DNA from 4 places in the Streptomyces sp. NPDC047079 genome. Region 1 is predicted to be linked to each of the others. Evidence: riboswitches for the same ligand, from Rfam matches in the RefSeq annotation. Region 1 holds a riboswitch; each other region holds the start of a gene.

The links. A riboswitch is a leader RNA that binds a small molecule or an ion and turns the genes downstream of it on or off. The one in region 1 is predicted to bind cyclic di-AMP.
Region 2: it holds a riboswitch for cyclic di-AMP, as region 1 does, so the genes downstream of both, ABZ823_RS13980 (M23 family metallopeptidase) here and ABZ823_RS17070 (transglycosylase family protein) in region 1, are expected to answer to the same signal.
Region 3: it holds a riboswitch for cyclic di-AMP, as region 1 does, so the genes downstream of both, ABZ823_RS04660 (transglycosylase SLT domain-containing protein) here and ABZ823_RS17070 (transglycosylase family protein) in region 1, are expected to answer to the same signal.
Region 4: it holds a riboswitch for cyclic di-AMP, as region 1 does, so the genes downstream of both, ABZ823_RS29830 (M23 family metallopeptidase) here and ABZ823_RS17070 (transglycosylase family protein) in region 1, are expected to answer to the same signal.

What each region holds. Positions count from the first base shown of each region.
Region 1 is NZ_JBEYUZ010000011.1:109,564-113,280, forward strand. Features, by position in the region: gene ABZ823_RS17065 (transglycosylase family protein) at 124-1,143, shown strand; cyclic di-AMP (ydaO/yuaA leader) riboswitch at 1,342-1,508, shown strand; gene ABZ823_RS17070 (transglycosylase family protein) at 1,513-2,211, shown strand; gene eno (phosphopyruvate hydratase) at 2,511-3,717, shown strand, end outside.
Region 2 is NZ_JBEYUZ010000008.1:143,883-147,599, forward strand. Features, by position in the region: gene ABZ823_RS13975 (GntR family transcriptional regulator) at 264-959, opposite strand; gene ABZ823_RS13980 (M23 family metallopeptidase) at 1,159-1,911, opposite strand; cyclic di-AMP (ydaO/yuaA leader) riboswitch at 1,924-2,106, opposite strand; gene ABZ823_RS13985 (pitrilysin family protein) at 2,330-3,717, opposite strand, start outside; gene ABZ823_RS13990 (pitrilysin family protein) at 3,715-3,717, opposite strand, start outside.
Region 3 is NZ_JBEYUZ010000002.1:458,399-462,115, reverse strand. Features, by position in the region: gene ABZ823_RS04665 (HAD family hydrolase) at 1-767, shown strand, start outside; gene ABZ823_RS04660 (transglycosylase SLT domain-containing protein) at 764-1,288, opposite strand; cyclic di-AMP (ydaO/yuaA leader) riboswitch at 1,293-1,491, opposite strand; gene ABZ823_RS04655 (polyprenyl synthetase family protein) at 2,249-3,259, shown strand; gene ABZ823_RS04650 (DUF2092 domain-containing protein) at 3,714-3,717, shown strand, end outside.
Region 4 is NZ_JBEYUZ010000046.1:15,386-19,102, forward strand. Features, by position in the region: gene ABZ823_RS29825 (aldo/keto reductase) at 1-779, opposite strand, end outside; gene ABZ823_RS29830 (M23 family metallopeptidase) at 1,063-2,103, opposite strand; cyclic di-AMP (ydaO/yuaA leader) riboswitch at 2,115-2,271, opposite strand; gene ABZ823_RS29835 (PP2C family protein-serine/threonine phosphatase) at 2,568-3,665, opposite strand.

The DNA.
Region 1 (3,717 bases):
TTCACGTGATCTGCGCTGCATTAACTTGTGACAAGTGATCGACTGGTTATACGTTCACGCAGCAACGCGGCGGTACGCCACAGCCGCCGCGTTGGTCACTGCTGTCGTGTGAAAGGCAATCGCATGCTCTCCGGGACCGGCCGTCACCGTCGCCCCCGCCAGGCTCCGGCCCTCCTCGTCGCGGCAGGCGTGACCGGGTCGGCGATCGCGATCCCTCTCCTCGGTGCCACCGGTGCGAGCGCGGCCGACGGTACGACCTGGGACCGGGTCGCGGAGTGCGAGAGTGGCGGATCCTGGAGCGCCGACACCGGCAACGGGCGCTACGGCGGACTCCAGTTGACGCAGCAGGACTGGGAGAGGTACGGCGGTCTCGACTACGCCCCGAGCCCGGACCAGGCGAGCCGCTCGCAGCAGATCGCCGTCGCCGAGAGGATCCTCGACCAGCGGGGCGTGTCCACCTGGAGCGCCTGCGGCCTGGTCTCCGGTCTGAGCAAGGACTCGAGTGCCGCGAACGTCGACACGGGCGTGGCCGGCGACTCCTCCGGCGGATCCGCCTCCTCCCGGGGCTCCGGTATGGACTTGGGACTGTCCGACTCGTCCAGCTCTTCCGATTCATGGCGCTCGTCCGGGTCTTCCGACCCGGGTGCGTCGTCGCCCTCTTCGGCGCCTTCCTCCGCGTCCCCCTCGCCCTCCTCTTCCCCTTCATCCGCGGCGGGCACCGACTCGGCCGGGGTTCGTGCCGACGCCGGCTCGGCCGACGCGCCCAGGGGTACGGCGAAGAGCGACGAGTCGGACAAGTCCGGGCAGAGTGGAGTGCTTTCGGCTGCGGGTGCGGAGGAGGTCTCGGGTGCCGGCCGCCACCGTGGCGGCAGTGCCGACGAGAGCGTCGCGGACGGTGGCGACGACGGCTCCGCCGGCCGTCATGCCTCGCGCGGCTCCGCCGCCGCCCGCGACACCGCCGGCGGCTCGTACACCGTCCGCCCCGGAGACAATCTGTCGTCCATCGCCGACTCCCTTGACCTGCGCGGCGGATGGGCCGCCCTCTATGACGCGAACAAGGAGACGGTCGGCGCCGACCCGGACCTCATCCTCCCCGGTCAGAGCCTTGAGCTCCGGACCGAGCCGTCCGGGGACGAGTCCTGAACTACCGCCCGAACACGGCCACTTCACGCCCCGCTTCGCGTCGAATGTCCGGTTTGGCGAGAGTGAGATATGAGTCTCATAAGCCCTGATCGTCTTTGAAATTCGGCGGATCGACTGCTTACGGTCGTGATCGCTCGCCACAGCGGGCCCCGACGGTCGCAACGCCGAATCCTGCCAGCGGCCGTACGGGAACAGTCGTCGCGTCAAGCGCCGTAGGCAGGAGCGGGGGACCCAAGGTAGGTGCCGCGCCCGGGAGTTGCCCGGGAGCGGCTTGGGGTGGAGCCGCGCGCCGAGAGGTGCGCGGCCGGGCAACTCAACCGGCCCGAACCCGACAGCTCACCTCGCAGGCGTCGGTGAGGGGATCGAACCATGCTGTGTTCCGGCAAGGGCAAGCACCGCCGTCCGTCCAAGGCCGTCCGCGCCATCGCGCTCGCCGGTGTCACCGGCGCCGCCGTCGCCGCCCCGCTGATGGCGGCCGGCAACGCCTCCGCCGCCACCGCCTCCGAGTGGGACGCCGTCGCCCAGTGCGAGTCCGGCGGCAACTGGTCCATCAACACGGGCAACGGCTTCTACGGCGGTCTTCAGTTCACCAACTCCACCTGGGCCGCGTACGGCGGCACCGCCTACGCCTCGCGGGCCGACATGGCCTCCAAGGGGCAGCAGATCGCCGTGGCCGAGAAGGTCCTCGCGGGCCAGGGCAAGGGTGCCTGGCCGGTCTGCGGCAAGGGCCTGTCCGGCGCCGCCTACAACGGCGCCCCGGCCTCCGCGGGCGGCTCCGGCAGCTCCGGCGGCTCCGCGAAGAGCACCACCACCACCCGCTCGACCGAGCAGCAGGCGGCCACCCGCTCCACCCACCGCCCGGCCCCCCGGAAGACCGTCACCACCCCGACCGGCAAGAAGGTCAAGAAGGGCGACGGCGAGTACAAGGTGGTCAAGGGCGACACCCTCGGCTCGATCGCCGAGCGGCACCACGTCCGGGGCGGCTGGGAGAAGCTGTTCGAGCTGAACAAGGACATCGTCGAGGACGCCGACCTCATCTACCCGGGCCAGCAGCTGCACCTGAAGTGACCCGGCGGCCGGCCCTGAGTCTCCTCACGGCCGTGGCCCTCCTGGTGGGGGCCGCCTGAGGGCCGCCCCCGTCCCCACGGGCTCCCCGCTCCGGTGCGTGTTCCCCCGTACGCGCCGGAGCGGGGCTTTTTGCTTCCGCGCCGTTTCTTGGCCATCCGCCCTTTGTTCCGTGCTGGAACAATGTGTGCCGTCACCCTGTCCACGGGACGGTCGGTCGGCTGGCCGATGCCCCGGGACGGTTAGGCTCTAGTCGCAAGGCACACCAGCCCCGCACTTCCAGCGTCACATCCAAGAAGGAGATGCTCGTGCCGTCCATCGACGTCGTCGTAGCCCGGGAAATCCTGGACTCCCGAGGCAACCCCACGGTCGAGGTCGAGGTCGGCCTCGACGACGGCAGCACGGGTCGTGCCGCCGTTCCGTCCGGCGCCTCCACCGGCGCCTTCGAGGCCATCGAGCTCCGTGACGGAGACCCGAACCGCTACCAGGGCAAGGGTGTCGAGAAGGCCGTCCTCGCGGTCATCGAGCAGATCGGCCCGGAGCTGGTCGGTTACGACGCCACCGAGCAGCGCCTGATCGACCAGGCGATGTTCGACCTGGACGCCACCGACAACAAGGGCTCCCTCGGCGCCAACGCCATCCTCGGCGTCTCCCTCGCCGTCGCCCACGCCGCCTCCGAGGCCAGCGACCTCCCGCTCTTCCGCTACCTGGGCGGCCCGAACGCGCACCTGCTGCCGGTGCCGATGATGAACATCCTGAACGGCGGCTCGCACGCCGACTCCAATGTGGACATCCAGGAGTTCATGATCGCCCCGATCGGTGCGGAGTCCTTCTCCGAGGCCCTGCGCTGGGGCACCGAGGTCTACCACACCCTCAAGAAGGTGCTGAAGGGCAAGGGCCTGTCCACCGGCCTCGGCGACGAGGGCGGCTTCGCCCCGAACCTCGGCTCCAACCGCGAGGCGCTCGACCTCATCCTCGAGGCCATCAAGCAGGCCGGGTACGTCCCCGGCGAGCAGATCGCCCTCGCCCTCGACGTCGCCGCCTCCGAGTTCTACAAGGACGGCAAGTACCTCTTCGAGGGCAAGGAGCGCTCCGCCGCCGAGATGACGGAGTACTACGAGGAGCTCGTCGCGGCCTACCCGCTCGTCTCCATCGAGGACCCGCTGTTCGAGGACGACTGGGCAGGCTGGAAGGTCATCACCGACAAGCTCGGCGACAAGGTCCAGCTGGTCGGCGACGACCTGTTCGTCACCAACCCCGAGCGCCTCGCCCGCGGCATCGAGGAGGGCGCCGCCAACGCCCTGCTGGTCAAGGTCAACCAGATCGGCTCGCTGACCGAGACCCTGGACGCCGTCGAGCTGGCCCAGCGCAACGGCTTCAAGTGCATGATGTCCCACCGCTCCGGCGAGACCGAGGACGTCACCATCGCCGACCTGGCCGTCGCCACCAACTGCGGCCAGATCAAGACCGGTGCCCCGGCCCGCTCCGAGCGTGTCGCCAAGTACAACC
Region 2 (3,717 bases), on a different contig from region 1:
CCACGGTTGCGGAAGCCGCGTCGCGCCCTCGGGGCGGACGCGGCTTCCGCCGTCTTCGGGCACCGGCCCTGAGGTGTTCGGCGCCTCCGTGCGGGCCCTCTCCGGTGACTGCCCCTCGGCCCGGCGCCCGCGGAATATGGCGCCGTCACGAGAAATTACGCGCGGCACACGGAATTCACGCATGCCGGTTTTACCGGGCACGCGGGAACAGGGCAGCCGGAATAGGCTTCGCCGAATACCCCTCTTTGTATACGGCGCCTGTGTTAATACCGGGAACCGGACGCGTTTACGGTGTGTTGCGAAGCCCTCACACGCTCCGCGCGGTCGCCCGCGCCGGGGAAGCGCAGCCGGTGCGCGACGGTCATGCGCTCGGTGTGCAGCGCCGTGATGGCGCGCGCCCGCTCGCTGTCCCCGCGCGCGACGGCGTCCACGATTCCGCCGTGCTCGGCCCAGGACTCCACGGGATCGACCGGCGCCTCGACCACGTACATCCAGCCGATCTTGTGCCGCAGCTGGGCGAGTGTCGAGGTGAGCACGGGGCTCCCGCAGGCCTGCGCCAAGGTCTCGTGGAACCAGCCGCCCAGAGACCGCAGATCCTCGCTGCCGCCCCTCCTGGCGCGCTCCTGGCCCAGCCTGACCAGGCCGCGCAGCACCTTGAGGTGGGCCTCGGTGCGGCGCTGGGCGGCCCGCGCTGCCCCCAGCGGTTCCAGCAGCATCCGCATCTCCAGAAGGTCGGCGGCCTCCTGCTCGGTGGGTTCCGCGACACACGCGCCCGCGTGCCTGCGGGTGACGACGAAGCCCTCGGCCTCCAAGGTGCGCAGGGCCTCGCGCACGGGGACGCGGGAGACGCCGTAGCGGCGGGCGAGGAGCTCCTCGGTGAGCCGGCCGCCGCGCTCGTAGACACCCGCGACGATGTCGTCACGGATCGCCGTGCATACCGAGTGCGCCGGAATACGCATGACCGACCTCCGCCTTAATACCCGTGAAACGTCGACGGTTGACGTGTGTCCCGCCGACTCTATTGCAGCTCGCCTGAATTTCCGACGGCGAGCCGAAATCCATGGATATTTTTTGGACAGACAGCAGTCCGAAACGACGACGACCCCGGCCGATGGGCCGGGGTCGTCACATACGGGCGCGCCGCACGGCGGCCCGCTGTCAGACGTTCACGCCGTGCGATCGGAGGTAGGCGACAGGGTCGATGTCCGAGCCGTACTCCTGGGTGGTGCGCGCCTCGAAGTGGAGGTGCGGACCGGTTGTGTTGCCGGTCGCCCCGGAGAGGCCGATCAGCTCTCCCGGGGTGACGCTCTGGCCCACGGAGACGCCGATGGAGGACAGGTGGCCGTACTGCGTGTAGGTGCCGTCGTTCATCTTGACGACGATCTGGTTGCCGTACGCGCCGCCCCAACCGATCTCGACGACGGCACCCGAGCCGACCACGTGCACAGGCGTGCCCGTGGCGGCATGGAAGTCGATGCCGGTGTGGGTGCCGGAGGACCACAGGGAGCCGCCGGTCCTGTAGCCGGTGGAGACGTAGGAGTGGAGGATCGGCGCCACGTACGCGGTCAGGCGCCTGCGCTCGGCCTCGCGGGCGGCGCGCTCCTTGGCCTCGCGTTCCTTGCGCGCCTTCTCCGCGGCCTGCCGGCGCGCGGCCTCCGCGGCCTTCTTCTGCTCGGCGGCCTGTTTCTGGGCGGCGGCCTGGGCGTCGATCTTCTCCGCGACCGAGTCGCCGAGGCTGACGGCCCGGATCAGTCCCGTCTCCTCGACAGGGTGCCCGGCGGCGAAGGCCGGGGCGGCCAGGGTGCCGATGACGCCGGTGGTGGTGAGCGCCGCGACACCCACGGCGTTCGCGGTCGTACGCCGCATGCGGCTGGGACGGCGGTGCTTCCCGGTGGCGCAGGTGAACGCCATGAAGTGGCTGGTCCTTTCCTTCCCTCTCGCCTACCGGGTTAGCTGACGGGTTCGGAGCAGGAAGGTCTCCTACGGGCTGACGCCCGATTCACCCCAGGGACTGCATGGGCCCCGCCGGCCGCGAAGGCGGCGACAGGAGGGTGGGTCCCCGGCTCCCCTGGCTCGCGCCGTACGGGGACTCGGCGATGGCTGTCCGGTGCCGCGGATGCGGCGCACTGCCTGACGGACAGCCCGACAGACGCTAAAAGGAGCCTCTTTCGGTCGGCAAACCGATCAGGGGGTTTGTAGCGCATCCCACAGGGCAGAGAGGCAGCCTCCATGGCAATACGGACAAATTCCTCGAGAGGGGGCCCGGGTGACGGAAGGCGTCACCCGGGCCCTTCTGAGCGTCGCGGCTCCGGACGCGCGGGCAGCGCCTCTACTCGGCCCGGACGACGCGCACTTCGCCGATGCCCAGCGCCTTGACGGGCTCCTCGATCTGCGCGGCGTCGCCCACCAGAACGGTCACCAGCCGGTCCACCGGGAAGGCGTTCACGACGGCGGCCGTGGCCTCGACCGTGCCTGTGTCGGCGAGCTTCTGATACAGGGTCGACTGGTAGTCGTCCGGCAGGTGCTGCTCGACCTGGTCCGCGAGCGTGCTCGCGACGGCCGCCGCGGTCTCGAACTTCAGCGGCGCCACACCCACCAGGTTCTGCACGGCGACATCACGCTCGGCGTCCGTCAGCCCCTCGGCGGCGAGGGTGCGCAGCACCTTCCAGAGGTCGTCGAGCGCCGGGCCGGTGTTCGGCGTGTCGACGGAACCGCTGATGGCCAGCATCGCGGCGCCGGTGCCGTCGGGCGCGGAACGCAGCACCTGGCCGAACGCCCGCACCCCGTAGGTGTAGCCCTTCTCCTCGCGCAGGACGCGGTCCAGGCGGGAGGTGAGGGTGCCGCCGAGGCAGTACGTACCGAGCACCTGTGCGGGCCACACCCGGTCGTGTCGGTCCGCGCCGACGCGGCCGATCAGCAGCTGTGTCTGGACGGCACCGGGGCGGTCCACGATGATCACGCGGCCGGTGTCGTCGGCGGTCACCGGGGGCACGGGGCGCGGCTTGGCGGGTGCCCCCGTCCAGGCTCCGAGCGTCTCGCCGAGGAGCTCGTCGAGGTCGACGCCGGTGAGGTCGCCGACCACGACGGCGGTGGCCGTGGAGGGCCGCACATGGCGCTCGTAGAAGGCGCGGACCGCCGCAGCGTCGATGTTGGAGACCGTCTCCTCGGTGCCCTGACGCGGGCGCGACATCCGCGAGGACGCCGGGAACAGCTCCTTGGAGAGTTCCTTGGCGGCGCGGCGGGCCGGGTTGGCCATCTCGTGCGGGATCTCGTCGAGGCGGTTGCGCACCAGGCGCTCGACCTCGCTGTCGTCGAACGCCGGCGACCTCAGGGCGTCGGCGAGCAGCCCGAGTGCCTTCGACAGGCGGGAGACGGGCACTTCGAGGGACAGGCGCACACCGGGGTGGTCGGCGTGCGAGTCGAGGGTGGCGCCGCAGCGCTCCAGCTCGGCGGCGAACTCCTCGGCGGAGTGCTTGTCGGTGCCCTCGGAGAAGGCACGCGCCATGATCGTGGCGACGCCGTCGAGGCTGGCCGGCTCGGCGTCAAGGGGCGCGTCGAGGAGCACCTCGACGGCGACGACCTGCTGGCCGGGGCGGTGGCAGCGCAGCACCGTCAGGCCGTTGTCGAGGGCACCGCGCTCGGGCGCGGGGAACGCCCAGGGGCGGGCCGCGCCGGGCTGGGGCTGCGGGTGGAAGTCCATGGTCGCGAGCTCGGTCA
Region 3 (3,717 bases), on a different contig from region 1:
GGGCCGCCCTGGCGCGCGCCTCGGCGGCAGGCGCACAGCACCTCGTCGTGACGGGGCGCCCGGCGCCCAGGGTGCGGCCGTTGCTCGACGACCTCGGAAGTAGGGGGCTCGCGGTGTGCGGGCAGGGCGCGCAGGTGTACGACGCCGGCGCGAACCGGCTCCTCTTCTCCGTCACCCTGGACCGGGAGTTGGCCGAGACCGCACTCGGCAAGATCGAGGCCGAGGTGGGGCAGGTGTACGCGGCCGTCGACCAGGACGGGGTGGACGGCCTCACGCTCATCGAACCCGGCTACCGGATGCCGCACCCCACCCTGCCGGCGGTGCGGGTCGAGCGGCGGGACGACCTGTGGTGCGAGCCGATCAGCAAGGTGTTGCTGCGCCATCACGCCCTGTCGGACGACGAGTTGGCGTCGGCGGCCCGCGCGTCCGTCGGTTCCCTCGCGACGGTCACCATGTCCGGGCCCGGCACCGTCGAACTCCAGCCGTGCGGCATCACCAAGGCGACGGGGCTCGCACTGGCCGCCGCCCATCTGGGCCTGGGGCCGTCGGAGACCATCGCCTTCGGTGACATGCCCAATGACATCCCGATGTTCGACTGGGCCGCGCATGGGGTGGCCATGGCCAACGCCCACCCCGAACTCAAGGCCGTGGCGGACGAGGTCACCATGTCGAACGAGCACGACGGCATCGCCGTCGTGCTCGAACGACTCCTCGGGGGCCACCGGAGGCCGGCCGACAGCGCCGGCCGGCGGTCCGTCGGCTATTAGTACGCGCTGTTGACGTTGTCGATCGAGCCGTACCGGTGGGCGGCGTAGTTGCACGCGGCCGTGATGTTCGCCACCGGGTCGTACGGGTCGAACGCCGTGCCGGGCACGTGGTACGCGGCGAAGGTCGGGTCGATGATCTGGAGCAGACCCTTCGACGGGATGCCCTTACGGGCGTTCGAGTCCCACAGGTTGATCGCCTTGGGGTTGCCGGACGACTCGCGCATCACGTTGCGGTAGATGCCGTTGTACGTACCGGGGATGCCGTGCTGGGCCATGACCTCCAGCGACTGACGGATCCAGCTGTCCAGGGTGGTGCCGCGGGTCGTCACGGCCTTGGCGGTGGTCGTGGCGGTCACGGTGGCCGTCGCCGGCTTACCGGTCGCGGCGGAAGCGCTGGTCGCTCCCATGACCGGCAGGGCGAGAACGGCGGCACCCGACCCCGCGAGTGCGAGGGCACGGGTGATACGGGCGGCCTTGGAGCCGCGGTCCCGTCGGCGTGCGGGCAGGGCGAAAGCGGGCATGTCGCATTCCTCTCCGGCGCCTGCGAGGTGAGCTGTCGGGTTCGGGCGGGGAGGTGCCCGGCCGTGTCCTCGATGTCGAGGGCACGGCTTCACCCCTAGCCGTTCCGGCGGGTGTCCGGATCGGCGGCCTACCTGGGTCCCCCGCTCCTGCCGTCGTGGTCGATGGGCTCCCGAGCGGCGGCAGGATTCGGCGTTCCGCTCGGATCGAGGGGAAGGTATGCGAGAGCACATGTCCGGAACAAGCTTGCAAGTCACACTCCTTCCGAATTGACCTTGAAATGGGGGAATAAGGTCGGTGATCCAGTTTGTCGAGCGGAGTTCAAGTTGCCATTCGCAAAGGGGTAGTTGGTGACACGCCCTTAATGCCCCGTCTGCCGCGGACGTGAGCTATTTCACTCTGGTCTTCGCGGTCGTCATCGATGGTTAATTACATAGGGGGTTTATTGGGGTAAAACGGTCACATGTCGTGTGTCTTGAGTGGAGCGTTTCGGGTGGGTGAGTGCCCTTCGTCCGGACTTGACTCCGTTGCCCGGCAAGGAGGTTCCCGGGCGAGGGGGGTGGGCGTGGCCGCGAGGCCGACTCGAATGCCTGGCCGGTGTATGCGGCGCGCGGGGGCGGGCAGCCGTAGAGGGAACGGGGGTGACGTCCGCAGGGGAGGGCGGGGGGTGCCCGGGCGTAAGGAGGTCGGTTCCGGCGTGAGGGGTGATTGTCGGGTATGTGGGGGAATATCTGTTCCTATCAGATGATCAGGCACATTCCGTTCGTGATCCGATACCGCCCGGCCTGGAACAGTGGGCGCTCGTGGTGATCGAAACGTGACCGGATACGCTGACTTGAGTGATGGCGACGACAGATCGACAACTCGATGAGCGCGTCGACGGGCGACGCCATCGAGCAAGTGGCCGTCCTTGAGACCGACCGTGTGATCGTCAGCAGACGTCAGCAGACAGGAGACCCCACGTGACCGTCGTCGGGCCGTTCGGGCTGAGCGTGCGGGAGCAGGCTCTGGAGGTCGATGTCCAGGCCGGATTGGCCGCTGTCGAGGAGGGGCTGCTCGAGGCCACCAAGAGTGAGGTGCCCTTCATCACAGAGGCCGCGCAGCACCTGGTGCGTGCGGGCGGGAAGCGGTTCCGGCCGCTGCTTGTGATGCTCGCGGCGCAGTTCGGCGACCCGTACGCGCCCGGAGTCGTGCCCTCGGCCGTGGTCGTGGAGCTGACCCACCTCGCCACGCTGTACCACGACGACGTGATGGACGAGGCCGAGGTGCGGCGCGGGGTGGACAGCGCGAACACCCGCTGGGGCAACTCGGTCGCGGTCCTCACGGGTGACTTCCTGTTCGCGAGGGCCTCGCACATCCTGGCCGATCTCGGCCCGGAGGCGGTCCGGATCCAGGCGGAGGCGTTCGAGCGCCTGGTCACGGGCCAGATCCTGGAGACGGCGGGCCCCCGGGACGGCCGTGACCCGGTCGAGCACTACCTCGACGTCCTCGGCGGCAAGACCGGCTCGCTGGTGGCGGTGGCGTGCCGCTTCGGGGCGATGATGTCGGGTGCCGACGAGACGGTCGTGGACGTGCTCACGCAGTACGGCGAGCGGCTGGGCGTGGCGTTCCAGCTGGCCGACGACGTCCTGGACATCGCGTCGGACTCGCACGAGTCCGGGAAGACGCCCGGGACGGACCTGCGCGAGGGCATCCCCACCCTCCCGATCCTGCGCCTGCGTGAGCGCGCGGAGCGCATGGGGCTGCCCGAGGACATCGCCCTGTGCGAGCTCCTCGGCTCCGATCTCACGGACGACGCCCGGCATGCCGAGGCCCTCGCCCGCCTGCGCGCTCACCCGGCCCTGGAGCAGGCGCGCCGCGACACGGTCCGGTATGTGGAGGACGCCCGCTCGGGCCTGGCTCCGCTGCCGGAGTGCGGTGCGAAGGCGGCCCTGATGGAACTGTGCGACGCGGTGGTGCACCGGGCCGGCTGACGCCCCTCGCTCGATCCGCGCTCTCGATCACCGAGGGCTGTCCGTGACTGTGGCCCGCGCCACACGGTTGGCGATCACGCGGACGGATGCCACGTTCGCGAAGCGCCGCACCGCCCTCATCACCACCGGGGCCGCCATGACCGGGGCGGCCCCGCTCGGCGGCCGCGTCCCGCGCTCCTCGGTCCAGCCGGGCTCCGATGCGCCGCAGTGGGTCGCCGCCCAGGGCCCAGGGGGCCCAGCGCCCGAGGGACCCCTACGGGTTCGGAGCAGTCGCCGCCCCGCGATGTCATACCCCAGGATTACGCGGAGTTGGGTCCGCGGTCTGACGCTTGTTCCCGGCCGATTTGGTCAGATGGACAACACCACCTCACAGGAGTTCGGGTGAAAATGGCGGCACAGGGGTGGACCAGGGCAGGGACGGTAGGCCGCCGCCGATGACGGAGGTAAGGCACACATGG
Region 4 (3,717 bases), on a different contig from region 1:
CCCCGCGTGTGCGCGACCTCGTCGAGGGCCGCGAGCACGCGTCGGCCGCGTTCGGTCTCCAGGTGCTTGCCCGCTCCCTGGGCCCGCGCCGAATCCACGGTGGTGCCCGGCCGGTACTTGCCGGTCAGGAAGCCGGACGCGAGCGCGTAGTAGGGAACGGCTGCCAGGCCCGCGCGGGAGGCCACGTCCTGGAGCGGGCCCTCGTAGGTGTCGCGGGAGACCAGGTTGTAGTGCGGTTGCAGCGCCACGTACCGCGCCAGGTTCTCGCGGTCGGAGAAGTCGAGGGACGCGTGCAGGCGCTCGGCGGAGATGTTGGAGGCGCCGATGGCGCGCACCTTGCCCGCCTTCACCAGTTCGTCGAGCGCGCCGATGATCTCCTCGACCGGCAGCTCCGGCTGGTCGAAGTGCGTGTAGTAGAGGTCGATGTAATCGGTGCCGAGGCGGCGCAGGGACGCGTCGGCCGCGGCCTTGATGTTGGCGGCGCTCAGCCCCCGGTACTCGGGGTGCTGGCTGACCTTGGTCGCGATGATCACGTCGGAGCGGTTGCCGCGCGCCGCGAGCCACTTGCCGATGACGGTCTCGGACTCGCCGCCCTTGTTTCCGGGGACCCACGCCGAGTAGGCGTCGGCCGTGTCGACGAAGTTGCCGCCGGCCGCCGTGTAGGCGTCGAGGACGGCGAAGGACTGCGTCTCGTCTGCGGTCCAGCCGAAGACGTTGCCGCCGAGGGAGAGGGGGAAGACCTCGAGGTCGGAGGAGCCGAGCTTACGAAGAGAACTCATGCCCTACGTCAACGCCCGCGCCGGAAGACGATATTCCGCCTGAAGGCCGTTCCACGCGACGCATCTGACCGGCGGCCCTGACGTCGGGGGGTTGTCGTCAGGACCGCCGGGGTTCGGGAGCCGACGGCGGGGGTCAGACAGGGGACGACCAGAGTCCGGGAGGGGGCAGGCGTCCGGCAGGGGGCGGGTGTCCGGGAGGGGGCAGGCGTCCGGCAGGGGGCGGGTGTCCGGGAGGGGGCAGGCGTCCGGCAGGGGGCGGGTGTCCGGGTGGAGGCCACCGGTCTCAGGGGTTGAGGCCCTTGCTCTGGAGCCACGCCATCGGGTCGATCCCGGTGGCGCCGCCGTTCGGGTGGACCTCCAAGTGCAGGTGCGGCCCGGTGACGTTGCCGGTCGCGCCCACGCGGCCGATGACGTCGCCCGTGGACACCTTCTGACCGACGGTGACGCTGATCGACGACTGGTGGCAGAACCACAGCTCGGTGCCGTCGTCGAGGGTGAGGACCGTGCGGTAGCCGTACGAGCCCGCCCAGCCCGCCTGGGTGATGGTGCCGCTGTGGACGGCCTTGATGAGCGTGCCCGTGGGGGCGGCGAAGTCGAGGCCGGTGTGGTAGCCGGAGGACCACATGGCGCCGGCGTCGCCGAAGCGCGAGGTCAGGGTGTACGAGGAGGTGGGCAGCGCGAACTGCTTGGCCAGTTCGGCCAGCCGCGCGGCCTCGGCCTTCTTCCTGGCCTCCGCCTCGGCCGCCTTCTTCTCGGCGGCGGCCTTGGTCCTTGCGGCGTCCTGAGCCTTGGCCGCCGCGGCGGCGGCCTTCTTCGCGGCGGCGGCCTCAGCGGCCTTCGCAGCCTCCGCGGCGATCCGGTCCTGCTGGGACTCGGCCTGCTGCATGATCCGGGCGCGCAGGGCCTCGCCCGCGTTCTTGGTGCCCGCGGCCGCTTCGGTGGTGCTCACGCCGGCGGTGCTCAGGACGGTGGCGGAGCCCTTGGGGGCGCTGGCCTGCTCCTCGCCGATGAGCGCCTTGGCCGAGTCGGTGACCGAGGAGAGGTCGGGCAGGGATATGGACACCGGAGGCTTGCCGGTCTGCGCGGTGGCCATGCCGCCCGCGCCTACCGCGGCCATCACGCCGACGCCCAGAACGGTGGAGCTGCGGGCGAGTCCGCCGCCGCGCTGCTTGGTGACGCGGTGCCGACCGCGGACGGGACGGACGGAATCCTCGGTGGGGTTCCACTCCTCCCAGGGGCCCTCGTCGGTGCGGGACGCGAAGCCGATCGTCTGCGTGCCGCTTGGGGCGAACGAGGTGCTCTCGGCAGGCCGGTTGGACGCCACGTGGGCGCACTCCTTTCCTTCCGTTTCGCCTACCGGGTTAGCTGACGGGTTCGGAGGGGAAGGTCTCCTACGCGCGTATACCGGCCGTTTCGACACAGCGGTATCCGCCCGATTCACCCCAAAGTGGTGGTTCCCCGGTTCCCTTGCGGGATTCGGCACACGCGCACGGAGCCGCCTCTGGTGACGGCTGGGACGACCGCGCTGCGTTATCGAACGTTAATAGACGCGGGGCCTGGATTCCAAGCGGTTCGGACAGATCCTTGACGCTCTTGGCCAGGACTTTCATGACAGGAACGGCGTAAAACGGGCGAGTTGGCCACACCTCATCTACCTCATCGGTATTGACGGTGCGTCAGTTGTTATGCGGAGGGAGGTCACCTCCTCACCCACCGTGACAACGACCCGGCGCTCAACGATGCTTGGCCTTCGAAGGGGGATCCTCGAAGGGGGATCCTCGAAGGGGGTCATGAGCGCTCGGACCGGCGCACTGCCAGCAGAGCCATGTCGTCCGTGGCCTGACCGCCGGTATGACGGGCGACGTCCTCCGTCACGGCGGCCAGCACGGCGCCCGGGGTGGTCAGGACACGGCCGGCGAGGCCCTCGGCCGGGTCGTAGAACTCGCCGCGCGCGTCCCGGGCCTCCGAGACCCCGTCCGTATAGAAGAGCAGCGTCGAGCCGGGCGGGAAGTCCCACTCCTCCGCGCGGTCGGGCGAGGTCGCGAGGTCGCTCATGCCGAGCGGCGGCGCCGGCTCGTGCGCTTCCAGTTCGCGAACGGTGCCGTCCGGGAGCAGGAGCAGGGGGGCGGGGTGGCCGCGGTTGACGATGCGGACGAGGCCTTCCTCGTGCGGGATCTCCGCGAGGACCGCGGTGGTGAACTCCTCGTGGGCGTCGGGGCCGTCCCGGCGGAGGCCCTCGCGCGACAGCGCTCGCTCCAGGCGCTGGGCGACGGCCTCCAGGGTCGCCTCCTGCTCGGCGGCCTCCCGGAAGGCGCCGGTGACGACGGCGACGGCGGCCACGGCGCCCGTTCCCTTGCCCCGCACGTCCCCGACCACGAGCCGTACGCCGTGCGGGGAGCCCTGAACGGCGTACAGGTCGCCGCCGATGGAGGCGTCGGCCTGCGCCGCCTCGTACCGGGCGGCGATCCGGAGCCCTGCGATCCGCGCGGCGGGCTCGGGCAGTACGGCGCGCTGCGCGGCCTCGGCGATCCGGCGGGCGGAGGCCAGGCGTGCGTCATTGCGGCGTACGAGCATGTTGATGAGGACGGCGGGGACGGCCGCGGCGATGGTGGTGAGCGCCTCGGTGAGCGCACCTGACGGCCCTGACGCACCGAGCCCAGCGAGTCCGAGGTGCACGGCCAGTACGGCGGCGAGGGCCGCGGCGCCGGTGACGACGGTGCCGCGCAGCGAGTGGAGGGGCGCGGCGACGAGCGGGGCGGCGGTGAACAGGGCGACGGCCGGGAAGGCGGACGGCGTCAGCCGGCCGCAGCAGACGCCTAGGACGATGAGCAGCGCGGGCAGGGCCCGCAGAAGCGCCCGCACGTGTGAACTCCGCCGGCTCTCCACCGGACCGGTACCCGGCGACCGGCCGTTTCCGGCCCCGGACCCCGGCGCTCCG